4 regions of the Rossellomorea sp. H136 genome follow, and region 4 is predicted to be linked to each of the others. Evidence: riboswitches for the same ligand, from Rfam matches in the RefSeq annotation. Region 4 holds a riboswitch; each other region holds the start of a gene.
What was found. Region 4 has a riboswitch for S-adenosylmethionine ahead of mtnK (S-methyl-5-thioribose kinase). Riboswitches for the same ligand answer to the same signal wherever they lie in the genome.
Positions count from the first base shown of each region.

Region 1: another riboswitch for S-adenosylmethionine. It lies ahead of ACYH0O_RS01115 (Na+/H+ antiporter NhaC family protein); the one in region 4 lies ahead of mtnK (S-methyl-5-thioribose kinase).
Region 2: another riboswitch for S-adenosylmethionine. It lies ahead of ACYH0O_RS21995 (O-acetylhomoserine aminocarboxypropyltransferase/cysteine synthase family protein); the one in region 4 lies ahead of mtnK (S-methyl-5-thioribose kinase).
Region 3: another riboswitch for S-adenosylmethionine. It lies ahead of ACYH0O_RS13515 (YezD family protein); the one in region 4 lies ahead of mtnK (S-methyl-5-thioribose kinase).

Region 1 is NZ_CM166371.1:198,900-206,732, forward strand. It holds gene ACYH0O_RS01105 (divergent polysaccharide deacetylase family protein) at 1-397, shown strand, start outside; gene ACYH0O_RS01110 ((S)-benzoin forming benzil reductase) at 502-1,257, shown strand; gene ACYH0O_RS01115 (Na+/H+ antiporter NhaC family protein) at 1,342-2,658, opposite strand; SAM riboswitch class I at 2,745-2,848, opposite strand; gene ACYH0O_RS01120 (MFS transporter) at 3,076-4,248, shown strand; gene ACYH0O_RS01125 (DUF2187 family protein) at 4,533-4,805, shown strand; gene ACYH0O_RS01130 (YpbS family protein) at 4,911-5,168, opposite strand; gene cls (cardiolipin synthase) at 5,256-6,704, opposite strand; gene ACYH0O_RS01140 (DUF819 family protein) at 6,901-7,833, opposite strand, start outside.
Region 2 is NZ_CM166371.1:4,362,364-4,370,196, reverse strand. It holds gene ACYH0O_RS22035 (type B 50S ribosomal protein L31) at 1-219, shown strand, start outside; gene ACYH0O_RS22030 (hypothetical protein) at 280-654, shown strand; gene ACYH0O_RS22025 (class I SAM-dependent methyltransferase) at 1,297-1,872, shown strand; gene ACYH0O_RS22020 (hypothetical protein) at 1,905-2,522, shown strand; gene ACYH0O_RS22015 (redoxin domain-containing protein) at 2,515-3,096, shown strand; gene ACYH0O_RS22010 (hypothetical protein) at 3,197-3,349, shown strand; gene ACYH0O_RS22005 (DUF302 domain-containing protein) at 3,361-3,579, shown strand; gene ACYH0O_RS22000 (trans-sulfuration enzyme family protein) at 3,709-4,848, shown strand; SAM riboswitch class I at 4,944-5,063, shown strand; gene ACYH0O_RS21995 (O-acetylhomoserine aminocarboxypropyltransferase/cysteine synthase family protein) at 5,365-6,660, shown strand; gene metX (homoserine O-acetyltransferase MetX) at 7,044-7,833, shown strand, end outside.
Region 3 is NZ_CM166371.1:2,683,347-2,691,179, forward strand. It holds gene ACYH0O_RS13505 (inorganic phosphate transporter) at 1-720, opposite strand, end outside; gene ACYH0O_RS13510 (phosphoadenylyl-sulfate reductase) at 739-1,437, opposite strand; gene ACYH0O_RS13515 (YezD family protein) at 1,537-1,692, opposite strand; SAM riboswitch class I at 1,777-1,882, opposite strand; gene ACYH0O_RS13520 (MaoC/PaaZ C-terminal domain-containing protein) at 2,048-2,449, opposite strand; gene ACYH0O_RS13525 (MaoC family dehydratase N-terminal domain-containing protein) at 2,446-2,895, opposite strand; gene fabG (3-oxoacyl-ACP reductase FabG) at 2,917-3,675, opposite strand; gene ACYH0O_RS13535 (acyl-CoA dehydrogenase family protein) at 3,697-4,872, opposite strand; gene ACYH0O_RS13540 (quinone oxidoreductase family protein) at 4,918-5,892, opposite strand; gene ACYH0O_RS13545 (enoyl-CoA hydratase/isomerase family protein) at 5,904-6,689, opposite strand; gene ACYH0O_RS13550 (phosphotransferase family protein) at 6,704-7,780, opposite strand; gene ACYH0O_RS13555 (acyl-CoA thioesterase) at 7,796-7,833, opposite strand, start outside.
Region 4 is NZ_CM166371.1:1,799,741-1,807,573, forward strand. It holds gene ACYH0O_RS09100 (acyltransferase family protein) at 1-519, opposite strand, end outside; gene ACYH0O_RS09105 (PAS domain S-box protein) at 690-2,843, shown strand; gene ACYH0O_RS09110 (methylated-DNA--[protein]-cysteine S-methyltransferase) at 2,858-3,319, shown strand; gene ACYH0O_RS09115 (DUF2087 domain-containing protein) at 3,715-4,311, shown strand; gene mtnA (S-methyl-5-thioribose-1-phosphate isomerase) at 4,354-5,409, opposite strand; gene mtnK (S-methyl-5-thioribose kinase) at 5,426-6,610, opposite strand; SAM riboswitch class I at 6,727-6,883, opposite strand; gene ACYH0O_RS09130 (carbon-nitrogen family hydrolase) at 6,987-7,769, opposite strand.

The DNA of each region.
Region 1 (7,833 bases), 1.6 Mb from region 4:
TCACCATATGGGATCAAGGGCAACAGCCAATGAGAGGGTCATGAGGATCGTATTAGCAGTATGCAAGGAAAAGGGATTATTTTATTTGGATAGTAAAACAACGGGGAAGAGTGTCATTCCAAAGCTTGCAAAAGAATTGGACGTCCCCTATCTTGAAAACGAATTATTCTTTGATGATGTCTATACCATCCAGCATATCGGAAAGCAAGCCAAGCTTCTGTCTAAAGAATTAGACAGTGACACTTCCACCATTGCCATAGGTCATGTCGGGGTCACAGGAATCAAGGTCGCCACCATGCTTCAAGAGTTTCTTCCTCTTTATGAGAAAAAAGCTTCCATTGTCCCATTGTCAGATTTAATACCTGAATATCATTTGATTGATGAGAGCATGCCTTGATGGTGTGCTTTTTATTTGTAAATCTTCTGTTAAACCAATGCTTATTTTTTTGATATAAGAAGACCCTCCCTTATAATCAGAAGGTAGGAAGGAGATGATTCCAAATGGATTATGCAATTGTGACGGGAGCAACAAGAGGGCTGGGTGAATCGATCGCCAAGCTATTTATCGAAAAGGGCATAGGTTTAATCAATATTTCCAGATCAGATAATGAAAGACTGCAAAAGCTTGCCGGGGAAAAAGGGGTATCGTATGACTTCATTCCATGCGATCTTGCACAATCAGGAGAAACAGAAGCGGTCTTCCATGAAATGGGGACAAAAGTATTTGGATATCAACCCGAAAGAGTCTATGTTGTTCAAAATGCCGGAGTGGTGACACCAATCAACCCGTCTGGTGAGGTAGAAACCCAAGCCCTTGAAACGAGTGTGCATGTGAATTTACTATCACCGATGATTGCTACCAATGAAATGTTAAGAGCAGCCCGGGATTCTGACACAAAGATGATCATGATCAATATCAGCTCAGGAGCAGGAAGTCGCCCTGTTCACGGATGGAGTACGTACTGCGCAACCAAAGCAGGCGTGAACATGTTGACGGAAACCGTAAGCTTAGAGCTTTCTAAAAAGCATAGCCGACATCAAGTGATTGCCTTCAGTCCGGGGGTCATGGATACGGACATGCAAGGGGAGATCCGTTCCTCCTCTAAAGAAGCCTTTGCTGATGTCGAATCCTTTCAGCGCTACAAAGTGGAAGGAATGCTTCGCGAAACGGATACGGTCGCAAATGCACTGGTTAAACTTGTAACAGAAAGCGAAATCGAAAGTGGTAAGCTGTATCATGTAAATGATTTGTTATAAAAAGAAAGCAGATTCCTGGGAGGGGATTTGCTTTTTTCTTGTATCAAAAAAGAGACAAACCCCATAGGATTTGTCTCTCAAAATTTAAGATCGAACCGGGTCCGCTTCAGGTGCTGATTTACGTGTGAATTTCGGTAGTGCAAATCGAATGGCAATCAGACCGCAAACAGCAATCAAGATCGGGTAGAAGGCATATGGGATGATGCTGATCGGTGAAATGCCTGCGACTTCAGCCACTAACAGGGCCTGTGCTCCATAAGGGATCAACCCTTGAATGGAACAAGAAAAAATATCAAGGATGCTGGCTGATTTACGGGCGTCCACTCCATAATTTTCACTAATCGACTTAGCAAGTGGACCGGCAATTATAATCGAAATCGTGTTGTTTGCTGTGCAAAGGTTAGTAGAACTCACTAATCCTGCAGTAGCAAGCTGTGCTCCCTGAGGAGACTTGATTTTACGTGTTGCGTGATAAAGTAAAGCCTGAATCCCGCCGTTATGACGGATGAGTTCGACAACCCCGCCTATCAGTACGGAAAGTATCACAATCTCTGCCATTCCTGTCATTCCATCGGCCACACTGCCGAAATAACTGGATGGAGTAAAGCTTCCATCTATGAATCCAAGGATTCCAGCTAAAACAATTCCTCCGAACAAAACGACAAACACATTTAATCCGGCAAGAGCACCGACGATAACTCCTAGGTAAGGCAGAATTTTAATCCAATTAAAGCTTTCTGCCCCGACAGTTGCTTGATTCCCCATAGTAAGAACAAGGAGAATTACCATTGTCACGATCGCGGCAGGTAATACAATGAAGAAGTTGACTTTAAATTTATCTTTCATTTCCGTTTTCTGTGTACGAACAGCTGCAATGGTTGTATCTGAAATGAATGATAAGTTATCTCCGAACATCGCTCCTCCAATAACTGTCGCCATGGCAAGGGGCATAGATATATCTGTACCTGAACTAATCCCTACACCAATTGGCGCAAGTGCTGCGATCGTTCCCATGGATGTACCCATTGATAACGAAATGAAAGCCGCGATAATAAATAATCCAACGATGATCAAGTTACCGGGCAGCACGGAAAGGGCAAAGTTTACGGTTGAATCAACGGCCCCCATCTTTTCAGCCACTCCGGAAAATGCTCCTGCTAACAGGAAGATAAAGACCATGATCATGATATCAGGGTGACCGGCTCCTTTAGCGAAACGCTCAACCTTAGCCGTTAAAGTCTCTTTTCGGTTCATCAACAAACCTACAACGGATGCAATGATAATTGATACTAATACAGGAAAGGCATAAAAGTCTCCTGAAATGATGCCTGCTCCAAGGAACAGAGAAACAAATATGATCAAAGGCAGTAACGCCAATAGATTTCCTCTTTCTTGATTCATTCCTAATTCTCCTTTGTCGTCCAATTTACTAAATTACAAAAAACCTCTTCCGGAATAAGAAGAGGTTTCAAAAGAAAGAAACACTCTTCTTATCTTTCAAGCATTCGCTTGCTGGATGTGGCACAGCACTCAATATGAGTCCGCTGCCGAGACATCGCAGGGCCAGTCCCTCCGTCTCTCTGGATAAGAAGAATATCGTATTTAGTTGATTTAAAATGTACTTCCATACTTTAAAGGGTTTACTCGAAAAAGTCAAACGGGAAATATTTCTGTTTGCTTGATACGGACACCGATCAAATTCCTCCCTTATCAGCAACAAAAGCATGACTTTATCCATAATAAGGCATAAACTCATAGACAATTGAACGTTCAAGGTCTACTATAAGGAAGACAAAAAACATCTTGGGGGATACGGTAGTGGAAAGAACTGTACGAAATCAAATTTTCACATTACAAGGATTTTATTTATTAACGTTCTTCGGTGTTGGGAGTTTATATCCCTTACTCAGTGTGTATTTGAGCGAAAGCGTGGGGTTAAATGGTTATCAGATTGGAACGATCATGTCTGTAGGTCCCATCATGATGATTTTCTTCCAGCCTATTTGGGGAATGGTCAGTGACACGACCAATCGTCCCACCGTGGTTCTTGGTTTAACCTCTTTAGTAGCGGGAATCTTTGCACTCGGTTACTTGTTTATGGAATTTTACTATGGCCTGCTTATCGTGGCCATTCTAGTTGCCATTTTCCAAAGTGCGATCATTCCCGTTTCCGATAGTATCAGCTTGAAGTATACAAGTAAGGTCCGGTATAACTATGGAAATATCCGTCTGTTCGGATCATTGGGCTTTGGTATAGCAGTCTTTATGATGGGAAGACTTTCAGAGGGATTTATCGGGCCAACCATCATTTTTTACTCTTTCTTTATCTGTTTAGTCCTATCCGGATTCCTTTCTTTCCGGTTTCCGAAAGAGAGAGCGGCTGCAAAGCTTGATTTAAAGGCAGGGATGAAGGAATTATTCACGATGAAAAAGTTCCTTATCTTTTTAGCGGTCACATTCTTAGTGTTCGGGCCGAATTTAGCAAACAATGTGTATTTCGGATTATTTGTTGAAGATTCAGGCGGCACATATGCGGGGATTGGTCTTGCGTTCCTGATTGCAGTGTTATCGGAGGTTCCCTTTATGAGAATCGCCGGTGGATGGATTGATAAGTTCGGACTCTTGACAGTCGCTGCCTTGGCAGGTGCTACATCCATGCTCCGCTGGCTCTTTTACTTTACAGAACCAAGTTTATGGCTTGTCTATTCATCGGCTGTCATGCAAGGACTTGCCATTGGCTTGTTCATTCCAGCCGGATTGCGATACATTAAAGAAATCACGCCTTCCCACATTACAGCAACGGCCGTTACGGTATATTCAGCAATCGGAAACGGTCTGGGGAATTGGTTCAGTACCTTTGTTGGCGGCTTTATCTATGAAACGTACTCCATTTACACAGTGTACTTATTTTTCGCAGTCCTATCCCTATTAGGTATTTTCCTTTGCTTCGTTCTCATGAAGGAAGAAAAGAAGAATGCACTCGCTTATTAATACATCAAGGCGCCTGTAGAGAACAAATTCTCTACAGGCGTTTTTTGTAAATAAATGCAGAAAGGAGGGATTTGCCTTTAATGGTAGACAATGGATATAATGATGGAGAAAGAAGAAGCAAATAAAAAAGTTTTTTTAAAAGGTTTTGGCAAACATGAATTGTGGTAGAAGAAGGATAAGTATTCATTGATTATTATATAAATACCAGTTAGAATTATATTATTAGAAAATTCTTTCAATTATATAAACTAGAAAATTACATTATTTAAAAAGGGGATATTAAAATGGAAAATACATTTGTGTACTCAAAAGATAATGCAAACCTTGGAGATACCGTTCAGTTCCAAAGAAAGAAACACGTAATCAATGGAGTGGTTACTACCCTTAGAGAAAATACAGTCATTGTCAAAATGGACAGGGATGTTGCGAAGAAGCTGGATTTACCTGACGATCAAACCGTTGTGTCACATAAAAACTATGTCGTCATAGAACGCACAGAAAATGGCACACAACCTGTATTTGTATATGATGGGTGGAATAGCGCATTAAAAGCTTAAGTTCCAACATAAAAAGTAAAAGACCCTGAAACGCCTACCATTAATATGGATTAGTCGTATCAAGGTCTTTTTATGTGGAGTCTGACGCTCTCAGCTACAATCTGATTAATTTAATTTAGCTGCATATTCCTTCACCATTTCAATTGTGACAAGCTTTCTCTGTGGAACGACACCTTGACGGGCAAGGATATTGATTTCATTTGTAACATGATTAATGGCATCCGTTGTAAACAGCTGATCATTCAAACAAAGCTGAACGGCTTCATCGATTGCTCTTTCTCTACGCTCATCCAATATCATAAATTGTTGTACCAGTTGATTTTGCTTACTTGAATGCTTTGTAATATCTTTATGTACACTCATGATTTCATCCCTCTCTATCAATTACGCATTATATCATCTATTATGCCTTCTTCCAGGCACTCATGGCAATGTCTTAGAATATCATTTCTACAAGATAGGGGACAGTAGCCTTGAAATTGATTCTTTCACTTTGATCTTCATAGGTCTTTCATTATACTCTTCCATGGATAATTCCCTACTCTGCTTCATATCTTTCCTGAATACAGCGCTCAGACTTTCAGAGATGGTTTGATCATATAAAAAGGCATTTACCTCAAAGTTAAGGCGAAAGCTTCGTACATCAATATTTGCCGTTCCGACAGAAGAAATGGTTTCATCCACTACAATGGTTTTGGCATGAATAAAGCCGTTATCATAAATATAAATTTTCACGCCTGCCTTCAGTAACTCACCAATGTATGAATAGGTCGCCCAATACACAAATAAATGGTCCGGTTTGTTCGGAATCATAATCCGGACATCGACTCCTGTAAGAGCAGCAATTCTCAACGAATCCAGCAGACTGACGTCGGGTATGAAATAAGGAGTTTGAATATAGATGGATCGTTTGGCAGTTGAAATCATTTTAATATAACCGTTTTTAATTTGCTCCCATTCAGAGTCGGGGCCACATGTCACAATCTGTACTCCGGCATGACCAGTAAAGGAAGGCTGTGGGAAATATCGTGAATCGTAAGCAATCTTTTTCGAGCGGCTGGCTTGATTCCAATCCAGAGTAAACCGGGTTTGCATCGCAAGTGTTGAGCTCCCTACGATCCTCAAGTGAGTATCACGCCAATAACCGAACTTAGGATTCAAGCCCAGGTATTCATCTCCAATATTAAATCCGCCTACATAACCGACTTTCCCGTCAATAATCACGAGCTTTCGGTGGTTACGGTAGTTTAGGCGGAGGTTGATAAAGGGAATTTTCGAAGGGAAAAACACGTCCACTTCCCCTCCGGCTGCAAGAAGTTCTTTAAAGAAGCTTCTTCTTGTCCGCCGAGAGCCCATTTCATCATACAGAACCCTGACCTTTACGCCTTGTTTTGCTTTCTCAGTAAGCTTCTCCAGAATCCGCTTGCCTAAGTGATCTCTCTTAAAGATATAATATTGAATATGAATATGATCCTGTGCTGCGTCCATGTCTGTCAATAAGGACTCGAATTTGTCCTCCCCATGGGTGAACAATTGTACTTCGTTATCCTGGGTCAAAAGAGCTTCATTATTCATGAGGTGCATATAAATAAGGTCCTGATAGCGGGAGGACGTTTCATTTTTAAAAGGGAATCGGTGTTCTTTCAGGGAGTGGATCTGCCTTTGAATCAAATCTTCAATGCCGACTTTCTTCTTATCTTCCCAGTCGAATAACCGCTTTCTGCTTAAGTTCTGACCGAAGATTAAATAAAGAATAAATCCGAGAAGGGGAATGAAAAACAGAACCATAAGCCATGCCCAGGTCGCACTGGCATCTTTTCGTTCAAGGAAAATGATGACACCAGCGAGGACTAAGTTAAGAACAAATAAAACCCCTAAAAGAGTAGATAGGATACTCATAGTATGTAATGCTCCTTTAATTAGCTTTCTATAAGTAGTATACCTGAGAATGGAATAGAAAAAAATGACAAAGAAAAACAGAGCAGGCTGAAAGCTATCCGAACAATTATTTTTTATTAATGATACACGGACCGGAATTTAGGGTTCACAAAAAAACGGATCACTGACTTATGGTCAGTGATCCGTTTTACATAAATTATAATGCCCTGCTTACCCATTCGGCAATCCAGGCACAGGCAACGGCGGCATAAGTCCCAACCACGTTACCTAATATCCCCATCAATAAACCTACAGGGGCAAGAGAAGGTTGGAATACAGAGGCTACAACAGGAGCCGAGCTTGTTCCGCCGATGTTTCCTTGAGATCCTACAGCTACGAAGAACAGGGGAGCTCGTAGTAAGCGTGCCACTAAGAAAATGATGATCACATGAATGGCTAACCATACAATCCCCATTGCTACGTATTGGGGGGAATCCCATACATAAGCAAGATCGGCTTTTGCTCCGATCGTTGCAAGCAGGAGATAGATTCCTGCGTATCCGATTTTACTTGCACCGTAGTTCTCAAGGGTGCGAATCTTAGTAAAGGAGAAGATGATCCCGACTGCAGAAATGATCATAATTGTCCACGTTCCAGCAGAAAGAACATTTGAGACCGGTAACGTTTCTGAGAACTTTCGTACAACGTAAGCTACACCGAATCCTAAGCCAATGATGGCAGCCAGGTAAGGAACCTCGATAGGCTTGGCATTTTTACGTTGAATTTCTCCCATATCCTCATTTACCTTACGAATGATCGAGTTATCCGCTTTGTTCCATTTATCGAATTTATGTTGGAATCCTGCCAGGGCAATCATGATCCCCATCCAGCTATATCCGACAACGGTATCGACGACAATAATAGGCGAAAGGATTTCTTTCGGTGTACCTGTTGCTTCAATCATGGCTGCCATATTGGCACTTCCGCCAATCCAGCTTCCGGCAAGTGCCGCAACGCCAGTCCATGCGTCTTCAGGAAGAAACGGTTGGAATATGGCTAAAGCGATGGGTCCTCCAATCACGACACCAAGAGTCCCGGCAAGGAACATCGTAATCGCTTTCGGACCAAGCTTTAATGTTGCGGGAACATT
Region 2 (7,833 bases), 2.4 Mb from region 4:
CAACAGGTGGTATTTATGGACACGAACAGCGGTTTTTCCTTTTTAACAGGATCTACAAAAACATCCAATGAAACGATTGAGTGGGAAGACGGGAAAACGTATCCTTTATTAAAAGTAGAAGTAAGTTCAGACACGCATCCTTTTTATACAGGACGACAGAAGTTCTCAGATCGTGGAGGCCGTGCAGAACGCTTCTTGAAAAAATACAACATGAAATAGTGAATTTATTGCTGTCAGAAAGAATAGTTTGAGGTATAGACTTATGCCGAGGTGACTACGATGAACGAACATTTAATGGAAATTGTCGCAAGGGATATTGTTGAAGGCCTGCCTAAGGGAAAAAGGGACATCTATCAATATGTAGTCGGTCTTGAAGATGAATTGGCGAGCCGATCCGAGACGTCAGAGGAATTTATGGCCTTACTTGTGAAACATTCTCCTCATCAACAGGCAGCCTCTCATTTTAACATGAGCTTTGGAGAGCTGATGAAACGGATGAGGGATATCGAACAAGAGATTAATACGAGATTAGATCAGAAGCTGCAAAATGTAACATGGATTGATTATACAGAAACCATACGGTCGATGAAAGGACCAGAAGCAATAAATTCAAGTTACTTCTTCTTCTCCATGGATCATGCTTATACTAAATAAGAAGTATTAGTATAGAGTTTAAATCGTAATCATTGCGTTATGAAGAGGTTTCTAAATGAGGATGCCGGGATATAAATGAACAGGTGAATTTCTTTCTATAAAGCGGTTTTTAAATAATTTTTTTGAAGAAAAGCAACATGGAAAAAATCCCTATACGAAAGCCCTAATTAAGGAATATAGAGGCTGGGACAAAAGTTTTTTATCCTAAATCAAACCCGAACAAACCTGCCTCTTAGTGCGCAGATTTGTTCGGGTTTATTATTTGTTTTCTAATCATTTGATTTTAACTGTTTCCAGCGGTTGATTGGAGTGCAAGACGAAGACTCCTGCGGGAAAGTAGCTTATGTGAGACCCCGCAGGCTTGCCAAGGAGGCTCACGGGCTACCCGCGGAAAGCGTAGTCTTGCACGGAACGGAAATCATTAGCGGTATAAAGAACCTACACTTCTATTGTTCGTCTTTTTATCGGGTTTTTTAGTTTTGTCCCAGACTCTTTATTATTCAAAAATTCGACACACATTTCCCCGCACTATCTGTAATAATTCTCCTATAGGATACACTATGAGTAAATAACTTGCTTGTATTTAAAAGATTTAAGATACTAATACACAATAGGGTATATTTACCGAACGGAGGAACCCCGATGACCGGAGATTTATTTGAACATCACAAAGCTTCAAAGCTCCTCGATCCAAAACGTCAAGAGCTCGTACCGGTGGACAAAGTACTCGAACTTCTCAAACTCAATAAAGACGATATCGTCGCCGATTTAGGCTGTGGCAATGGCTACCTGACGCTTCCTATTGCCAAAACGGTTGAAACAAAGGTCCAGGCGGTAGATCTGCAACAGGAAATGCTGGAGTACCTGAAACACCGTGCCACTGAAGAGAATGTAGACAATATTATTTACGAGAATTCATCCCTTGAGTACCTCAGCTTTAACAAAGGTACTTTGGATAAAATCGTATCCGCTTTCGTCTTGCACGAAGTTCCCGATCTGATCAAAGTATTTCAGGATTTACACGATATGCTGAAGGAAGATGGAATTTGGCTGATCCTTGATTGGGAAAAGGTAGAATCAGAAATGGGACCGCCTTTAAATCATCGGATTTCTTCCGAGGAACTCGATCGACAGCTCCAATCATCCGGATTCCACACAACAGTAGGTCACTTGCATCCATCGGTTTATTATATTGTTGTTAGAAAGAATAATAGATAAGCCAGAAAATATCTGAAGGGAGGGGAATGCCTATGACTGAACGATGGCACACCATAGGCTCCTTCACATTTCCGGCTTCTTGGGGAGCCATTATCGCTTCGTTCATACTCACTTTCTTGTTCCTCTATTTTTGGAATAGAAAGGCGAGCGACTGGTATTCGAATAGTATTTTTAGTTTTTTACTCGTTTGGAAGCTGAGTGTGATAGTGGTTGACTTTCAAACGGTTATGGAGCATCCCATTACAATCCTCTATTTTCATGGAGGAGTCATTGGGTACTGGTTAGGACTGATAGCAGCTCTAACTTACATATTTGTTAAGAAAGTAGATTATCCGGCTACTATCATCATTTCATGGATGGTCACAGTTCTTGTCTTAGAAGCTTTCCTTCATATGCTTCATCACCATTATCTTTTAGCTGGTATCCAAGTTGTGCTCAATCTATTAATCCTTGACTTTTTTATAAAAAAAGCAAGTGATCCCGGCGGCGATATCTGGGCAGGACAGTTATTGGTTATGTTTACTTTGGTCCAGTTATTTCTAAGTGCCTTCATTGGAGGATTTGAATTGACCGTCACCGCCTGGACGTATTTGATCATGATGACTTATCTCATCTTTCTTTTAAACGTAAGGAGGAAACAGAATGAATAAACGAAATTTTGCATTGGCCATCGTTGCGCTTCTGATTGGCATCTTCTTAGCGAACTTTTTTCAGGATCAGCAGGAAAAGAAGGCAAGGGAAGAGGCCGCTCAATTAGCCAATGAATCCATGGATCTTTCTAATGCAGAGCAGGGGCTCGCAAAAGGGGACCGCGCTCCGGATTTTGAATTAACCACTTTAGATGGTGAAGATGTAAAGCTTTCAGATTATCAAGGTAAAAAAGTGATCTTGAACTTTTGGGCTACCTGGTGTCCGCCATGTAAAGCGGAAATGCCCCATATGCAGAGTTACTACGAAGAGAATGCGGAGAAAGAAAACGTTGAAATCCTTGCCGTCAACCTGACCTCCATGGACGATGGGGAAAAGGCCGTCCATCAATTTGTCGACGGCTACGAACTCACCTTCCCCATTCCGATGGATGAAAAGGGAGAAATCGGAGACGAATACCGGGCGTTCACCATCCCGACCACATACATGATCGACACCAAAGGCATCATCCAACACAAAATCGTCGGCCCCATGAACGAAGACATGATGGGTCAAATGGTTGAAGGAATGGAATAATCGAGAGGGACGGACCTCTAAATAGGGATGTTTGACCTGATACACTGTGAGGTATTAACAGAATATAGACTCAGAGAAAGATAAAGGTGTAGATGTGAACATGTTTCATTACACAAAGGAAGTTTCAATAAGTGTGAAAGAAGCGGTGGAAGCAGTAGAAACTGCCTTGAAAGATGAAAGCTTTGGCGTGTTATGGAATCTTGATCTTGCTCAGAACTGCAGGATAAGGCCCATGATTTCAATGAAGAGGTAGTCGTATTAGAGGTGTGTAATCCTCACGAAGCGAAGAAAGTGCTGGAAGAAAGCATGCTCGTAAGCTACTTCCTGCCTTGCAAAGTGACGGTATACACAGAAAGCGGTACAACCAAGATTGGTATGGCAAAACCAAGCAAGCTGATCAAAATGGTGGATAACGATGAACTGAAAAGCCTGGCATCGGATATTGAAAATCGCTTGATCGGATGTTTAAATAACGTTCAATAAACGGAATCGGCGAGCACCTGTTGCAATGGGGCAGGTGTTTTTTTATGCCTTGGAATACATCTTACTCCTCACAATCTTCTGAATATGATACACTTTTAAAAATACATAGATTCAGGAAGGATGACAGAGATGAAGTTCACAACGAAGGTCGTACATAGTCAGTTAAAAGGGACTGAGGAAATCCGCAGTAAAGCGACTCCGATTTACCAAACATCTGCCTTTTCTTTTACCTCTTTAGAAGAGTTGGAGGGTTTCTATGAAGGGAAATCCCCCTATCTCTATACGAGAACGGGAAATCCAAATACAGACGAGCTTGGTAAGATGGTAGCAGACTTGGAAGGAGCTCCAGCAGGTGTCGCGACTTCTTCTGGATTATCGGCCATCCTTGTTGGAATCCTCGCTGTTGTGCAATCAGGCGATCATATCATTGCCGCCGAGGATTTATACGGCGGTACGTTCCATATGCTGAAAGAAGAGCTGAAATCATTCGGTATTTCAACTTCATTCGTTGATTTTACAAGTGTGGAAGAATTAGAGGAAGCCATTACTCCACAAACCAAACTCCTTTTCAGTGAGACCGTAACAAACCCGTTTATGCGAGTGGAAGATATCCCGAAAATGGTTGACTTCGCTGAAAAACACAACCTGAAAACAATGATCGACAACACATTTGCCACACCGTTTCTGCGCCAGCCTTTCTTGGAAGGGGTCGACCTTGTCGCTCACAGTGCCACGAAGTATATCGGAGGACACAGTGATATCACAGCAGGTGTCGTCGTGGGAAAAGAAGAGCTTGTTCAAAAAGCGAGAGAGAAAGTTGTCAACATCGGGTCAAATTTGAGTCCATTTGAAGCGTGGCTGACTTGCCGTGGAGCGAAAACACTGGCTCTTCGTATGGGAACCCAAGCAAGAAATGCAGAAGTTCTTGCGGCAGACCTTCGATCAAATGATTATGTGAAAGGAGTCTATTACCCAACCGATCTATCGGATAAAGGAAATGGCGCAATCGTAACAATCGAGCTATCCAACACATGTGATATAAGCACATTCTTCAAATCACTTGGATGGATTAAAATCATCCCTTCCCTTGCAGGTGTAGAGACAACGGTTTCTTATCCATTAGGAACGTCTCATCGTGCTCTACCGAAGGATGCGCAGGAAAAACTCGGAATAAATACACATGTCGTACGCATATCGATAGGTATTGAAGATGGGGAAGACATCGTCGTTCAATTTAACGAAGCGATTACAGCCTCTATTAAAAATTAAATAATGTAAAAATTCTAAAAATACTCTTGACGTTGAGGTCGGTTACCCCTTATAATTCATCTCAACGCAAGAATTTTCACATTGACAACTACATGCTCTTATCCAGAGAGGTGGAGGGACTAGGCCCGATGAAACCCGGCAACCTTCATGTACGCAGTAATGCGTCACATGAAAAGGTGCTAATTCCTGCAGGCGATCTGCCTGAAAGATAAGAGGAGGACCCTATTAAATTAGACCCTCTTCTTAGGAAGAGGGTTTTTTATTTTTTCCTCTTCCATCTTCTTAGGAAAATATACTTCTTCGATTTTTCAGTTTCTGAGTTCAACAGGGGAATTTTGGCCGAAATTTAACATGAGAGAATAGGTCGGTATTTAACTGATAAAAAAACGAATTATTTTAACAGTCAATTCCGAATTCAACAGTCAAAATTCCAACAAACTTTAACAGGCAAACGTCCAAAACATCCAACCGCAAAACGGAAACCCAAACACCAAAACCATTTAGGAGGAATTATCAATGACAAAATCATTCGATTTCGACACACTTTTACTTCACGGTGGCCAGGAGCCGGATCCATCTACAGGTTCGAGGGCAGTGCCGATTTATCAAACGACATCTTACGTTTTCGATAACAGTGATCATGCAGCAAAATTATTTGCACTTGAAGAACCGGGAAACATTTATACCCGAATCATGAACCCAACTGTAGACGTGTTGGAAAAGCGCCTCGCTCTTTTAGAAGGTGGAATCGGAGCACTAGGTGTTTCATCGGGAATGGCCGCTATCTCACTATCAATCTTAAATATCGCCGGAGCAGGTGATGAAATTGTAGCAGCTACCAATCTTTACGGTGGAACCTATAATTTATTCTCGACCACCCTTCCGAAATACGGAATCAAGGTTCATTTTGTAGATCCGACTGACCCGGAAAATTTCCGTAAAGCGATTACGCCAAAAACGAAGGCTGTATTCGCTGAGACGATCGGAAATCCAAGTCTACATGTGCTTGATATTGAAGAGGTAGCAAAAGTGGCTCATGACCATCACATCCCACTGATCATCGATAATACTTTTGCCACTCCATATGTATGTAAGCCGATCGAGTATGGAGCTGATATCGTCATCCACTCTGCAACAAAATGGATTGGCGGTCATGGTACAGCAATCGGGGGAGTCGTCATTGACGGAGGGAAGTTTGATTGGAATCATGAAAAATTCCCGGGCTTCACGGAAGAGGACCGTAGCTATAACGGACTGCGTTATGCACAGGATGTAGGGCCGGCAGCCTTCATTACAAAATTAAGAGTGCAGCTGCTTCGTGACTTGGGAGCGTGCTTAAGTCCACAGAACGCATTCCTGCTGCTGCAGGGATTAGAAACGCTGCATCTTCGCATCGAACGTCACACAGAGAATGCCTTGAAGATTGCGGAGCATTTAGATCAGCATAATGGTGTCGCTTGGGTATCTTACCCTGGGCTGCCGCAGCATCCGTCTCATCAACTTGCTCAAAAATACTTGAAAAATGGAGCGGGATCCATCGTCGTCTTCGGAATTAAAGGTGGTAGAGATTCAGGACGGAAAGTAGTCGATAACATTTCCCTTTGGTCTCATGTTGCCAATGTAGGGGATGCGAAATCGCTGATCATCCATCCGGCTTCTACGACCCATCAACAATTAAACGACCAGGAAATCCGTGCGACAGGGGTAACCGAGGACCTTGTGAGACTTTCTGTTGGATTAGAGTCTGCGAAGGACCTGATCGAGGACTTGGATCATGCCATTGAAGTGGCGTTGGAAACATCACGGGTATGATAGAAACTGGGGAAACTAACCCTAAAATCGTAATTGAAATCAAATTACAGGGTGAAAAAGTGGATTTTGGATACTATTTATAGGCCATCCAGGGACTATGTAAGGGAGATATCAGCGGAAATTTGATTTTATCAGCGGAATTTCGAATATATCAGCGAAATCGGGCTTTTATCAGCGAAATTCCCAATATATCAGCGAACAGGTTGCTCGCAGTCCCCTCGAATGAAAATCTGAATTCATGACGATAGACTTAACGACGAATTCTCAACTCCCATAATGGCAATTATCCAAAAAACAGTACAAAATCAACTGTTTTATACGCGGGGGTATCCGGAGTGGAATCCTGATCACCCCGCCACAACATCAAAAAAGGAGGTGGAGGAATGGAGAAGCTATACACATATGAAGTTAGCTCCATTACCATCCCATCCCTAACATTAGAGTCCGGCACCACGTTGAAAAATGTAGATCTTACGTATGAACGAACAGGAAACAAAGAAGGACCGACCATCCTGGTTTGCCATGCTCTCACCGGGACCCATATCGTAAAGGGGACGAGTGAAGACCGCGGCTGGTGGGACGGACTGATTGGTCGGGGGTCGTATATTGATACCGAACATTTTAATGTGATTGCCTTTAATGTATTAGGAGGATGTGAAGGAAGTACGGGACCGGCGTCCACCAATCAACATACGGGAGAGCGTTACGGTCCGGACTTCCCTGGTATTACGATAAGGGACATGGTCCATGCCCAATATAAAGCACTCCAACAACTTTCAATCGACCACATGGAAGCGGTCATCGGAGGCTCACTGGGAGGGATGCAGGCCTTAGAATGGGGAGCCCTCTATCCTGCCTTTATAAATAAAGTGTTCGCCCTTGCCGTCACTCCTGCCTTAAATGATTACGGTCTCGCCTTTAATCACATCGGAATCACAGCGATTGAAAAGGACCCTGAGTTTCAAAAGGGGTATTATCCACCAGGCTCCATTTTAAAAGGGTTAGAGATTGCCAGAATGGTTGGAATGGTCACGTACCGGACACAGGAACTGTTCGACCATCGTTTCCAGCGTGAAAAGCAAAACGAACTCTTCAATGTCGAAAGCTATCTCGATTACCAAGGAAAGAAATTAGGAAAGCGGTTTGACCCAAACAGCTACCTTACCTTGCTGA
Region 3 (7,833 bases), 880 kb from region 4:
TATGAGAATTCCTTCGGCTTTTGAATATTGTGTAATTTTTTTCCCGTTTGTTTCCACTACTTTTTTCCCCAGTAAGACAGCTCCGAGGGCAACGAACAATCCACCCAGCCAAATCCCACGGGAGGGAGACAGTAAACCCGCACCCACTAATGGACCGACGGCGTTGGCTACATTATTCATCCCTGCCGAAAAGGCTTCAAAGAACCCGGCGATAATCAAAAGGTACGCAAGCCATTTTTTTTCAAAATGGAAACCGCGCTTTTCAAGCTTTACTAAACCTATACCGAATACCCACGTAACTCCGAAGGCAATGACCGGGACAATCACCCAGAATGACATGATCGTTAAGAGTGACTTCACATAAAGAACTTGATATGCGACTCCGACTCCTACAACCGCTCCGACCGTTACTTCACTTGTAGACAGCGGGATCCCGATCACATTCGCCAGAAACAAGGAAATGGTGGCGGATAACAATATGATGACCACGATTTTGATGGAGAGTACATGCTGAGGGATAATCCCTGAACTTATGGTTTTAACTACTTCTCCTCCACCTAATACCGCCCCGCTCAGGACACCGGCTGCGCAGATCCATAATGCAACCCTGATGTTCTTTATGGCTCCTGCACCATACGCAACACCCATCGATGCTGCCGCTCCACTGGCACCAATGTTCATAGCGAAAAACAAACTTATGATCAGGGCGATTACTTCAATCAAAGAATGTCACCCCTTTTAATGAAGACCGCATTCGGTTTTCCCTTTTCCTTTCCATCTTCCTGAGCGGAGATCATTGATGTCTATGGCTGGAGTTGTACAATGGAAGCATCCGATACTTGGATACCCCTGATCATGAAGAGGATTATAGGATAGGTTATGTTTATGGACATACCTCCAAATCTCCTTCCAAGTCCAGTGAATCAAAGGACAAATCTTAACCGATTGAAACTTGTCATCCTTATTGATGAATTCAACCTGACTCCTTGTCGGTGATTGCTCCCTTCTTAATCCTGAAATCCAGGCATTTCCTTTGGATAAGGTTTCTTTTAAAGGGTCGAGCTTTCGAATTTGACAGCATTGGTTCGGATTTCTCTCCCACAACCTATCTCCATATGTTTCTGCTTGCTCTTGGAGCGTTAATTCAGGCTTTTTCATATAAATGGTGATACCAGGATACTTCTCCTTCACCTTTTCAATCGTTTCGTAGGTTTGCTTGAAATGAACACCTGTATCAAGAAATACTATGGTTGCTTCCGGTTGTACTTTGGTTAAGAGGTCGATTAATACGATCCCTTCTATCCCAAAACTACATGCATATACGACACTCTCACCATAATGATCATACGTCCACTCAAGTACGTTTACAGCTCCTTTATATACCGGATCAATTTCAAATTGGACAGATGGTTTTTTCCAAGTTTGATAGGTTAACATGATACACCCCTTTCCCGCTCATCCAAACAAAAAGAGGCGATAACAAGATATAGGGATTTCCCTTATCTGTGTTATGCGCCTCTAGTTTGTCTAGTCAGCTTATTTAATTCGCACTTTCTCGTTTTTCTCCAATTGAATGACTTTACCGTCCTGAACCACAATGGTAATTGATCCAAAACTCATCGTCTTCAACATCGAAGTGATCTTCTCGACTACTACATCATACTGTGCCTCTTGATTATTTTCTTTAGTCACTTGATTCCCCCAATTTTCATCTTATCCAGAAAATCATGAATGAAAAAACAACCTTCCATTTTGGAAGGTTGTTCAGGTAAGGATACCTTATCTTCCAAAATGACTTCACATTTTGCTGGAATTAGCACCTTACATAACGTAGGTTGCTGGGCTTCGCGGGGCCAGATCCCTCCACCACTCTGGATAAGAGTTATTAATTTTAATATTCTAAATAATACCACATTCTTCAGGGAAGTCAACCCGAGTTTTTCTATCGGATTTAAGTCTTTTGACTTATTTTTTCTTTCAGAACATTAATTCTCTTTATTTCTATTCGCTTTATGAAAGCTATAGGACACAATTTTCACATGAATGCTCAAAATAATTGAAACATCAATTTACCCTCGATCACTTTCTTCTGGTCCTGATTGACGGCAAAGACTTTAAAATGTAAGAGATCATCCTGTTTTTCTGATACTTCTGCAATCAATGTAATAACATCGTCCAAAAAAACCATCCCTTTAAAGCGGACGGTGTAATCTTTGATAAATCCTTCTTCATAATGATCACTAAAAAGCCTGGTGACATTGCCCATTGTCCACATACCATGAGCAATGATTCCTGGAAGACCCAGTTTATGGGCTTCCTCATCGATCGTATGAATGGGGTTATAATCCCCAGATGCTCCTGCATATTTGATTAAGTCGATTCTCGAGACTGGAGCTAATTCGACAATGGGAATCGTTTCACCTATATTAATGGATGATAGTATAGTCATTTTCCCAACCTCTCTCTGACCGTTTCAGTGATAATGACAATCGCCTCGGAGGTGAAAATCCTATTCCCTCCTGAGTCTTCACCGATATCTTCGATTACAAGAAAGCCAAGTGTTCCACCCGATCCTTTCCGCTCATAGTAATCTTTTATCTCCGTATAACACTGAATACGTTCCCCGACCTTCAGTGGTCTTTCATATTGAAAAGATTGTTCCCCATGAATTAACCCGACATTCGGTAAATGAAAACCTTCAATTGTTCCATAGTCGAACACTCGTGGAAAAGTAGGGGGGGCAATATTCCCCCTGTATCTGGACCTTTTTCCTACTTCTTCATCCACATAAATGGGATGTGGATCACCGATGGCTTCGGCAAACTTATGAACCGCTCCTTTTTCTACACAATTTTCTACGGAAGTCGAGCGTTTACCGATATAAGATTGAAACATATCCTTCACCTCTTTCTCCCATTAGGCTTTCGGCCCTCCAGCTACGTAGAGGATTTGTCCATTAACGAATGACGATCTTTCATCCGCAAAAAACGCCACTGCATTCGCTATATCTTCCGGTTGCCCGCTTCTTCCGACAGGAATTCCTTGAAGACTTGCTTCCACCAGTTCTTCAAAGGTAATTCCGATTCGCATAGCCGTTTCTCTAGTCATTTCCGTTTCGATGAATCCGGGGGCTACTGCATTTGTCGTAATACCAAGAGGACCTAGCTCTATAGCCAAAGTTTTCGTTAAGCCTTGAAGACCAGCTTTAGCCGTAGCGTAATTTGCCTGTCCCCGGTTACCGAGTGCCGAGGTAGAAGAGATATTAATCATCCGGCCATACCTGTTCTTCACCATATAACCTTGCGCTGCTTTCGCTACGTTAAATGATCCTTTCAAATGCACATCCATGACCGTTTGCCAATCTGTATCAGTCATTTTAAACAACAGGTTATCTCTGATGACTCCTGCATTGTTGACAACAATGTCAACGGCCCCGAAAGTTTCAAAGACTTCGTTGACGGCCTCTTCTACTTCTTTGAATTCTACTACATTCGCAATTCTTGTATATATTTCATACTCTCTCAATTCCTCACTGACTTCCAAGAGTGCCTCTTCATTCACGTCAATGATGGCAACCTTTGCCCCTTCTCCTGCAAAGAGCTTGGCAATCGCTTTACCGATCCCCCGGCTCCCGCCTGTTACTAAAGCTACTTTCCCTCTGAATCTTTCACCCATTTACATTACCTCCTTATCCCTTTAAACAAATTGGCCCACTTTCACATGCCCTTTTAATAGATTCCGAGAAATGATCAGTTTTTGAATTTCATCAGTTCCATCATAAATACGCCACAATCTTGCTTCACGATACCAGCGTTCAATCGGAAGTTCTCTTGTGTAGCCCATCCCTCCGTGAATTTGAAGGACCCGATCCACTACCCGATTTCCCATGTTCGATCCGTACAGTTTGGCAATCGATGCAACATGGCGATTATCTTCTCCTTGATCCAGCGTGAATGCTGCATTTAACACAAGCCATCTGGCAGCTTCAATTTCCACGGCAGAATCAGCAATCTGCCATTGAATCGCCTGTCGATCCGCGATTGGCTTTCCAAATGTCTCTCTTTCTTTGGAATAATCAATCGCCATTTGCAGTAAACGTTCTGCTGCGCCTACCGCTTGTGCACCAACAATCCAGCGTGCGAACCCGATCCATTCCAGCCCCAGATTGTAACCACCATCGATTTCACCGAGAATATTTTCTTCAGGTACCCGCACGTCATCAAAAAACAGACTGGCCGGTCCCCATTCCCCCATGGTATGAATGTATTCGGATGTCCAACCCATACTTCGATCGGCTATAAAACAGGTTACTCCTTCCCGACCCGTTCTCCGATGCTTTTCCTTATCGGTCACCGCCATGACCATGACAAAGTCTGCTTCATTTCCGCCAGTAATAAACGTTTTTTCACCATTTAACACCCACTCATTTCCATCCTTCACTGCGGTCATCCGAATGTTTTGAGTATCGGATCCAGCTCCCGGTTCCGTCATGGCAAAGCAGGACTTTTTCTCTCCGTTTATCGTGGGGATCAAATAGTTCTTTTTCTGTTCTTCGTTGGCATAGTATAGGATGTTATCTGCATAACCACCGAAACTGAAAGGCACAAAGGTTTTAGAGATTTCCATATAAACAATGGCCATCATCATTTGCCCGAGTTCCGCTCCGCCATACTCTTCTGGTGTATTGATCCCCCAGAACCCTGCTTCCTTTGCTTTTAACTGCAGCTCGCTCCTTTTTTCCGGGGAAAGACTTGGTTTTCCTTCCCGTTCATTTCTTAGCACTTCATTTTCTAAAGGTATTAGTTCTTTCTCAACAAATTTACGGATGGTTTTTTGGATCATCCTTTGTTCATCTGATAACCGTAAGTTCATCCCGGTTCCCCCCTATAAAATGGATCGTATACTAACTGGTTAGTATTATGGCTTCAGGATTACCTTTCCTACCGTTTTTCTTGCTTGCATGAGTGTATGAACCTTAGCTGCATCTTCTAAAGGAAATACATGTCCAACCGTTACTTTCAATTCCCCGGACGCTACATAATGAAAGATTTCATGAAGGGTTTTCTGGGTCAGTTCAGCATCTCTCATGAGAGGAGGTAGGAAGAACCCGATAACAGACTGATTCTTTGCCATCAAAGAAGAAGGATAAAATCTGCTCTGCTCTCCGCTTGCTACTCCGTAAATCACCATTCTTCCGAAATAGTCGAGACATTTTAACGTTTTATAGAAAACATCACCGCCGGCCATTTCCAATGCCAGGTTTACACCCTTTCCATTTGTGGCTTCCAGAACTTCTGATTCCCAGCCCTCTTGAGTGTAGTTGACTAACACATTCGCTCCCATATCCTCAGCCAGACGTAATTTTTCTTCTGTGCTGGCCGTAGCGATGATCTTACCTGCACCAAATCGTTTTGCCAGTTGGACGGCAAGCAGGCCTACTCCACCAGCCGCTGCATGAATGAGGACGGTTTCTCCCTGCTGCAACCTTCCCAAGGTTTTTAATATGTGATAGGCACTTAATCCTTGAACAGGGATCGCGGCCGCTTCCTTGAAACCCAATCCATATGGGAGGGGGATCAATGAACGCTCATCTGTCAGGGCAAATTCTGCATAACCTCCGGAATCCATCATGGCTACAACCCGGTCTCCTTTTCTTACTCTCTTCACATCTTCTCCCACTTCAGTGACGATTCCCGCCACTTCAGAACCCGGGATATATGGGAGTGGAGTTTTTACCACATATTGCCCTTCCCGTCTTGCTGTATCAGCATAATTGACTGCAGATGCATGAACATCAATAAGGACTTCTCTACCCCGAGGCGTCGGAACATTTATGTCCACATTTTCTAATACATTTGGGCTTCCAAACTCCCTGAACTGAATGGCTTTCATCCTAATCCCTCCTATTTTCCAGAAAACGATGGTCTTCTTTTGTTTTTAAATGCTGAAACTCCCTCACCATGATCTTCAGTTGTAATCATCAAGGTTTGTGTGATTCGTTCTTGTTCAAGTATCTCATCCAAAGATGAGGTGAATGAACGATCAATCATTTTCTTCATCATTCCATAAGCTTTACTTGGCCCTAAGGCTAACTCTCTAGCCCAATCAGTTGTTTCCTCATCAAGTCGTTCAAAAGGGACAATACGGTTTACCACACCTAAGTTATACATTCTTCCCGCTGTCACAGGTTCTCCTGAAAAGAAGAATTCTTTCGCTAAATGTGGACCGATTATGCGTGGAAGAAAATACGAACCTCCGCCATCGGAAATAAGACCTACTTTAGAGAAGCTTAAAGCGAATTGACTATCTTCTGAAGCGATAATCAAATCACAGGCCAGGGCTAAATTAAAACCGGCACCTGCTGCAAAGCCGTGTACCGAGGCGATGACCGGTTTATCTATTTCTTTTAGTGCTTTAATGCATGTATTTAATATCCCGATGTGTTCATAGACTTCGTTTGAAGTGGCACTCCCCATCGTTTTCACGTCGCCACCTGCAGAAAAGGCCCTCCCGGCACCGCGAATCACAATGGCTCTGATTTCCTGATTACGCTCTGCCTGCTCTAGTGCTTCAACGATTCCCGTAAGCATGTTCTCATCAAAGGAATTCAAGCTATCCGGTCTATTTAATGTCAATGTCATTACCCGGTCAGTTGTTTCTAGTAGTAAAGAGGATTTCATCGTTTTCATTCATCTCCTTGTCTTTATTCCTGGCGATCAAATGCTGCTTGACTTCCCAGGGTGATCAACGATTTCGCAAACCGATCAAATTGAGAAAATCGTGAATCGCTGGTTTGCCCCATCTTAAAACGGTAATAGATTTGTTGCACAATGACTGCGAGCTTAAAATAAGCAAAAGATAAATAAAAATGGATATTGTTCACGTCTCTACTACTTTTCCTGGCATATTCTTCGATAAATTGTCTTCTGCTGTAAAAACCGTCCATGATCGTTACTGGAGGCTTCCCAAGACCAAATTTTAATAACTCTGGATCATCATTTTGTATCCAATACCCCATAGCGACACCTAAATCAGCAAGAGGATCACCAACGGTCGCCATCTCCCAGTCAAATAACCCCACCATAGATTTAAGGTCAGAAGAAAACATGGAATTGTTTAATTTAAAATCATAATGAATGATTGTCGATTCAGCATTTCCTGGAACATTCTTTATCAACCAGTGTGTCAGCTGATCCACTTCGCGAATCTCACTTGTTTTGGTACGCTCGTAACGTTTGATCCATCCATATACTTGTCTTTCCATAAAGTGTTCGGGCTTACTGATTTCATGAAGAGTTGTTTTTCTGTGATCAATGGAATGAAGATCGACCAGTTTAGAAACCATTTCCTCCGATATTTTCCTGCAGATATCTGGTGTCACATGGAGATGAGGGGGAAAGGAAGTATCAAATACTTCACCTTTTTTTCGCTCCATGATGAAAAATGGGCTGCCTACGATCCTTTCATCATCAGAGAATACATACGGCTCAGGTGTAACACAGAATAATGGTTGAATTTCTGAAAGAATCCTATATTCTCTTTTCATATCGTGAGCCTTCGGGGCGACAGGTCCTAATGGAGGACGTCTCAGTACACCTTCCCATTCACCCATTTTAAGTAGATACGTAAGATTTGAGTGTCCTGCAGAAAATTGTTTAATAGAGAGCTCTTCATGAAGGAGGTGAGGGAAATGCTCATTCAAAAAGCTTTTTAGATTGGTAGTATTCAGCTCTTCTCCTTCTCGCACCGATACCGTTTCATACCCAGTTTTTTCAGACATCTTACCCCTCCAACATTAAGAATATTCAGTTTTCTCTGAGCGCAAATGAGTGT
Region 4 (7,833 bases):
ATAGCCCATCAAGAAAATCGGAAAGAAAACAAATGTTCTGGATAGGCTAAGATAGTTCGAAATCACATCAGCAAAACCTACAAGCAGCCCAATGGAAAAAGCGATTGTCAATCCGATGCCGGGCTTTAACTTAAACCACTTGATGAAAACATACAATAATGCGTTCCAACAAAATAAGCTGATGAGGAACCATAATGACCAGTGCGGATTAAGAGGATCGACTTCAAATGTTGATTTTTGATAAAGAAAATAGTAATACACCGTGTAGATTAATTGAAACACAATGTAAGGAAGAATTAATTTTTTCGCCAGTTTTTGAATATATCCCTTTTTATAAAATCCTTTTGCGAAAAACCCTGCCACAAGAATAAAGGCTGGCATGTGGAAGGTGTAAATCGTTTTGTACAGAGAAAGGATAAATGGATCGCTTTCTATATAGGACCGGATCAAATGTCCAAATACAACCAGGAAGATCAAAATGAATTTGGCATTGTCGAAGTAATAGTCACGCTGTTTCATATCTTCACCATCTCTTAGAATAGATTTATCCTAATTCATTCTTACCCTAGGATACAATGAGTAAAACATGAATTTCACTGTTAATTATCACCAATAGTATGGGAAGCTATGCGGACTCTATAATGACCTGAGCCAATAGTCGTCTTTTAAAATAGTAGGGGGATGAGGAAATGACTAATAGTAGTAATTTGCAGAAAGAGTTGAATAAGGAAGAATGTCATCCCGTCGATAGGGAAATTTGCTTAGCATCACCCATGCCGATGTTCGTGATCAATAAAGAGTTGAAAATTGTCTTTGCCAATGGAGAAGCATGTGAAACACTGCAGACCACGAAAGATAGGATTGTAGGTACACTGTTCAGTAACTTTTTTTCTTCAGTTCCAGCCCCGATTGTGGCTCATTATAAGGAAGTAATGGAAACCGGAAAGAACCTTGAAGATGAAACCTTAATGAATATTAGTGATAAGAAAATCATCCATATTGAACTATTGCTTAAAAAATCGATCATTTCTCCTAATGCCTATTTGTATTTCAAAGATGTAACGGCACTAAAGGAAAAAGAGCGGAAAGATCATATGAATGTCCATTTGTTATCGAATATTTTTCAAAATGCATCAGAAGGAATTGTTCTCTTTGATATAGAAGGAAATATTAACGACGTGAATCAGGCGTTCAGTTCACAAGTCGGATTGGAAAAGGATGAAATCACAAACAGGAACATAAGCTCATTTATCCCTAAAAGTGCGCATTATAAGGTTAAAAAGATAAAAAAACTGATTTCTCAAAACAAAAAAGCCCGTGGGGAAATTCCAATAAAAAAATCACACAGCATTTCAATTGTGGAATTCACCACAAGTCCGTATGTGCATCACAAGCTTCATATGGCCATTCTTAGGGATGTAACCGAGAAGAGGCAGATGGAGATTCAATTAAAACGAAACGAAGAGTTGTTTAAAGGTTTATTTGAAGAAGCGATTGATGCGATCGTATTATGGGATCAGGATGGCAGAGTACTTAAAGCGAACTCTTCTGCTCTGAAGATCTTTGAATGCTCCCTTTCAGAGCTTCTTTCGAAGAGGATCCGTGACTTTGTTTATCCTCTGGAAAGCCAAAAGTTTGATTTAGTCATGGAACAGTTAAACAGAAGCGGTGCAGTAAGGGATGAAGTACTGTTTCTGATGCCTAACAATCAGTTAAAGCATTTGGAATTCACTTCTAAACTTCATTCCGTAGATGGGTATAACATGACGATCTTCAGAAATGTCAGTGAGCGTTATCAAATGGAAAAGGAACTACGGGAAAGCGAGGAGAGGTTCAGGAAGATTTTCGAAGGTTCACTGGACGGCCTGATCCTTACCAATCACAATTATGTTGTCGTAGACGCAAATCCTGAAGTGAGTAAGATCATTGACATCGAGAAAGACCACCTAATCGGTAAAGATGTACGTGAAATTTTGAATATAGAACCCGGTGAAGAGCCCTATGATGAATACTTACAACAATTGAAAGAAGACGGGCAGGCGACATTTTTAAAAACATTGACTTCTCATAGGGATAAGGTTCAATACATTGAGCTTTCATCCAAGTACAATTTACTCTCTAATTTAAATCTAACGATCATTCGTGACATTACAGAACAAATTGAAATGCAGGAGCAGTTGAGAAAGTCTGATACATTGAGTGTGGTTGGGGAGCTTGCTGCAGGGATTGCCCATGAAATCAGAAATCCAATGACCGCCCTTAAAGGCTTTATTCAATTGTTGGAAAATAGTGTGGGTCAAGATCATGAGATGTACTTCAATGTGATTACTTCTGAGTTTCAGCGAATTGAATCCATCATTACTGAGTTCCTGGTATTAGCAAAGCCACAGGCGATTCAATATCAAGAAACGAATTTAATCAGGATCATGAAAGATACTGTTGAACTATTAAGTGCTCAGGCAGTCATGCATAATGTGCAATATGAGGAGAGTTACCAAGCGGACCTCCCAACCATCATCGCAGAGCCCAATCAGTTAAAGCAGGTATTCATTAATGTCATCAAGAATGCTATTGAAGTCATGACGGACGGTGGATTCATTTCCATCCGGATCCAAGAGACGGATGATGAAATGATTCACATTCGCATAAAAGACCAGGGGGGCGGGATATCAAAGGATAAGATTAAAAAGCTTGGTGAACCTTTTTACACAACGAAGGAACGGGGAACTGGACTTGGCCTGATGGTAAGCTTTAAAATTATTAAAGAGCATAAAGGAAGCGTTCAGGTTGAGAGTATCGTCGGGGAAGGAACGATCTTCCACATTTATCTCCCTAAATCGTAAAGGAGTCCTGTATAATGTCATATGATTCTATTGTAATGGAGAGCCCGATTGGAAAGTTAGAACTTCAAGCGGATCAGAGCCATCTAATTTTGGTGCAATTTTTAGAAAGTGATTCACGAGAAGACTTTTACACTGAGAATCCAATATTAATAAGAGCACAAGAACAGATCACGGAATTCTTTAAGGGGGAGAGAAGAGAATTCGATCTTCCTCTAAAGATAGAGGGAACGGCTTTTCAGAAGGATGTATGGAACACCCTGCAACAGATTCCATTTGGTGAAACCCGGTCTTATCAGGATGTAGCCCTAGCGATTCAAAGACCTAAAGCTGTCAGGGCAGTAGGGCAAGCAAATAAAGCAAACCGTTTCCCCATCATCATCCCATGTCACCGTGTCATCGGAAAGAATAATACACTTACAGGCTATGCCGGTAAGCAGGTTGATAAGAAAGAAACCTTATTGTTGTTAGAAAAATAGAATAAAAACGAGGCTGGGACTTAGCCTAAGTCAAACCCGAACAAACCTGCTTCTTAGTGTGCAGATTTGTTCGGGTTTATTATTTATTTTCGAAATTTGATTTTAGCTGTTTCCAGCGGTTGATTGGAGTGCAAGACGAAGACTCATGCGGGAAGAGTAGCTTATGTGAGACCCCGCAGGCTTGCCGAGGAGGCTCCCGGGCTACCCGCGGAGAGCGTAGTCTTGCACGGAAATCATTAGCGGTATGAAGAACCTACACTTCTATTGTTCGTCTTTTTATCGTGGTTTTTTAGTTTTGTCCCAGCCTCGTTGTATTAATTAGTGATTGATTCCTTTATCTATTTAGATTATTATCTAATTAGATAGTAATCTAATCAGAGAGGTGAAGACAGGTTTTGCAATTAAGTAAACAGGTGGCTTTTCATAAAACGATGGGGGATCCGACCCGGATCAAGATTGTCTATTTGCTGGCGTCAGGAAGCTTGCACGTAGGAGCCATTGCGGGAAAACTGGGACTCACCGCACCGACAATATCCCATCACCTAACGAAACTCAAAGAGTGCAACCTTGTATATTCACGAAGAGAGAAGAACACGGTTTACTACTATTTGAATAAAAAAGTCCTGAGTCATCATGGAAATGTCCTTCATCAGTTTGCTCAGGGAGAGGAAGGGGAAAGTGTGATGTCAGAGAAGCTATTGAAAGAAAAACAAAAGGTTATGAATAATTTCTTGGACAAGAATGGACGGATCAAAACGATTCCTTCTCAACAAAAGAAGAAATTATTTATTTTGGAACATATGGTGGAAGGATTAAAGGTGGGAGAAAAATATAAGGAAAAAGATTTGAATGAATATATTCAGCAATTTCATGAAGATTTTGCAACCTTAAGAAGAGAATGTATCATTCATCAGTTTATGTACCGGGAAAATAGCATTTATGAAGTGAATCCGAGGGAAATGTGGGCGTCGACAAAGTTATTCGGGGAATAAGATGAATGCCAAAAGAAGAGCAATAGTAAGCTCTTCTTTTGGCTATTGTTTTACACCTATGGTATGTTGAATACTTTCCTCGAAGTGAGGGTACAGGATACCTTTTTCTGTAATGATGCCGGTAATCAGTTCATGAGAAGTAACATCGAATGCTGGATTATAAACAGGAATGTTTTCTGGCGCAATCAGCTTCCCGCCGACCGTCGTAATCTCTTCCCGGTTTCGCTCTTCAATGGGAATATCGTTTCCATTGAAGCTGGATAAATCGAATGTGGAAGAAGGAGCAGCGACATAAAAGGGTATATTGAAATGTTTACACAAGATGGCAAGCATGGATGTTCCGATTTTATTTGCGGTATCCCCGTTGGCAGAAATCCGGTCAGCCCCGACAATCACGGCTTCTACACCTTTTTCTTTCATGGTATGGGCAGCCATGCTATCTGTGATGAGGGTGACATCTACTCCTGATTGCTGTAACTCCCAAGATGTCAGACGGGCTCCTTGCAGAACGGGCCGTGTCTCACATGCATAAACCTGAAACACTTTTCCCTTTTCTCTTCCTAAATGAAAAGGGGCCAATGCTGTACCGTATTTACTCGTTGCAATAGACCCGGCATTACAGATGGTCATCACGACTTTTTTATCCTTCAATACACTCAAACCATTTTCTCCTATAAGACGGCAGACTGCCTCATCTTCTGCATGAAGCTGGATGGCAGCATGGAGTAAATTGGTTTTAGCTTCATTAACTGAAGAAACATTCTCTAATACCTTTTCTAAACGGTTCAAAGCCCAAACCAGGTTGACTGCTGTAGGGCGTGAATCTGCGAGATATTTTTTGTCACGTTGAAACAGGTCGATAAATTCCTCTAGCGTTTTTACTTCATACTGACATGCAGACCGGGCTAAACCGTAAGCAGCCGTGATGCCAATGGCAGGTGCACCTCTCACTTTTAGTGTGATAATCGCATCATAATACTCTTCAATCGTCGTCAGTTTAATGTACTCCACTATGTTAGGCAGTTTTTGTTGGTTAAGAATCAATAAATAATCTTCATGCCACTCTAGTGAAGTTGGTATGGTCAATGTTTGTGTCATGATAATCTCCTTTTGGTTATTCAGAATGGGACTTTAATATGGACAGAAGCTCTTCGATCGAAAAGATCTGTTTTCGTTTTATTATCAGTTCCTTACCGAGTGTCAAGCAGGTCCGCTTTGCCTGTAATCTTCGTACTTTATCCGGTATGCCATCCAGATTTTCTACATGAGCGAGGCCGATCGTTCTTCTGATGCATTCGCATCCTGCAAAACCGATGCTGTCTTGAAAGCTCTTCTCCAATACATATTCAAGGTAGCCATTCACTTTCGTGTAGGCGTCTCCGCTTTCCTTCCAATGCTTGGAGAACGCAGTGGAGAAGACGTTCCAGGTATTCTCAATGTGATAGAGAATCGTTTCCTTCTCTTCAGGTTTTGAAATGGCCTGGAAAATAAGGTTGGCAATGAACTGTCCAATATCAAAGCCAATCGGTCCATAAAAGGCAAACTCGGGATCAATTACTTTTGTTTGATTCTTATCTACAAAGATGCTTCCCGTATGAAGATCTCCATGAAGAAGTGCTTCTCCTTCAGTAAGAAAGCTCTTTTTCAATTTGGCCACTTCAAGCTTCAAGGTGAAATCATCCCATAAATGTTGGACATCCTGGGAAAGCTCTTCTTCAAAATCATTGGTTTCACTGTTGAAAAAAGGGTCCGTGAATACTAGGTCCTCAGTGATTTTACACAACTCAGGATTTGAAAATTCTTTCACGTACTCCTTTTTCTTAAAAGGATGAAGGGCATAATCAGAGGTGAAATATAAGGTATTAGCTAAAAATGTTCCAATGTCATGGGAGAGCCTGGGATACTTTTCCCCTTTGATAAGGCCGACCCGGGCAATGGTCAGTGCACTCAGGTCTTCCATGACTGTAATCGCAAGTGTCGGATCAGAGTAGTACACTTCAGGAACGAGATCCCCTACAAATGATTGCTGAAGCTTAAGGGCACTCGCTTCTATTCTTGCCCGTTCGATTGTCAAGGGCCAGCTTTCGCCTACAACCTTCGCATATGGAAGGGCTTGTTTGATGATGATTCCTTTACCTGTTCCCCGTTCTAATACTCGAAAGACCAGATTTAAATTTCCGTCTCCAATTTCTTCACACGTTAAGAGAGTGCCGTCCTCAAAAATTCTTAAGCCAATCGCCAGTGCAATTGCCGCCTGTTCAGTTAGTGGTTGATATGCATTGAGTTTCGTAATTGCCATCATCGTTCCTCCTTATATTACAGACTTATGAAAGACTGTGTTGTGGAGGCTTTTCCGTGGCATAAGAAAAGCCTCTTTCATGTTCGAAAGAGGCTTGAAGAAGGTATCTTCGTCGCCTCTTATCTCTCAGAAAGACTATCTTTCTGTTGGAATTAGCACCGTGCCTTACTGGATCATTCAATCCGGCGCATGCTGCGCCCCGTTATACAACGGTATTATGGTCGGTTGCTGGGCTTCATAGGGCCAAATCCCTCAGCCAGCTCTTGATAAGAGTTGCGTTAACTATTTAATTAAACTTTCAGAATGTTTCATTTGATTTGAATAGTACCATCGAAGTATTTTCCATGTCAACATTTTTATTGGAAAAATAACCTTTCTAATAAAAATCCGGTCTTCGATCTTGGAATATCGGAATCTTCTTTCGGACCTTTTCTACTTCCTGTAAATTGATTTCAGCCGTAACCAATTCTTCCATTTGCGATCCCTTTGAAAGAATTTCCCCCCATGGATCAATGATGAGGGAACAACCGCCAAATTCATTGTTCGGGTCACTTCCCACCCGGTTGCAGGCAATCACGAAGCATTGGTTTTCAATCGCTCTTGCCCTTAAGAGGGCCTGCCAGTGATCAATTCGTGCTGCAGGCCACTCTGCTACGACAAAAACAACCTTGGCACCTAGTAGAACTTGTTTTCTGAACCATTCCGGGAAACGGATGTCGTAACAAATCAATCCGGCCATCTCTGTGTCTTGAAGGGTGAAGATGCCATCTTCATGCCCAGGAAGTAAATAATGATGTTCATCCATTAATTTAAACAAATGGAGCTTCGAATACTGTTTCACCAACTTGCCTTTTGAATTGGTGACTAAAAGGGTATTGGACACCCCATCCTGCGTTTTCTGCGCAACAGAACCACCTACAATGTGAATAGAATATTTCTTTGATAGGGCAGACAGGAAGGAGATAGAGTCTTTTGCTCCTTCATCAGCGATTTCATCCATTCTTGTAAGGTCATATCCAGTCGTCCACAGCTCAGGGAGCACAACAGTATTACAGCCGTCGTCACTTGCTTTTTCAACCCATTGTTCTACTTTTTTCTTGTTTTCTTCGGGATGTCCGAACACAATATCCATCTGTGCAAGACCTATCTTTTGAATCATTTCGTTCACCTCATTAAGGACTTTTTGGAATTTATTCCTTTACATTCTTTACTTTCCGTTATAT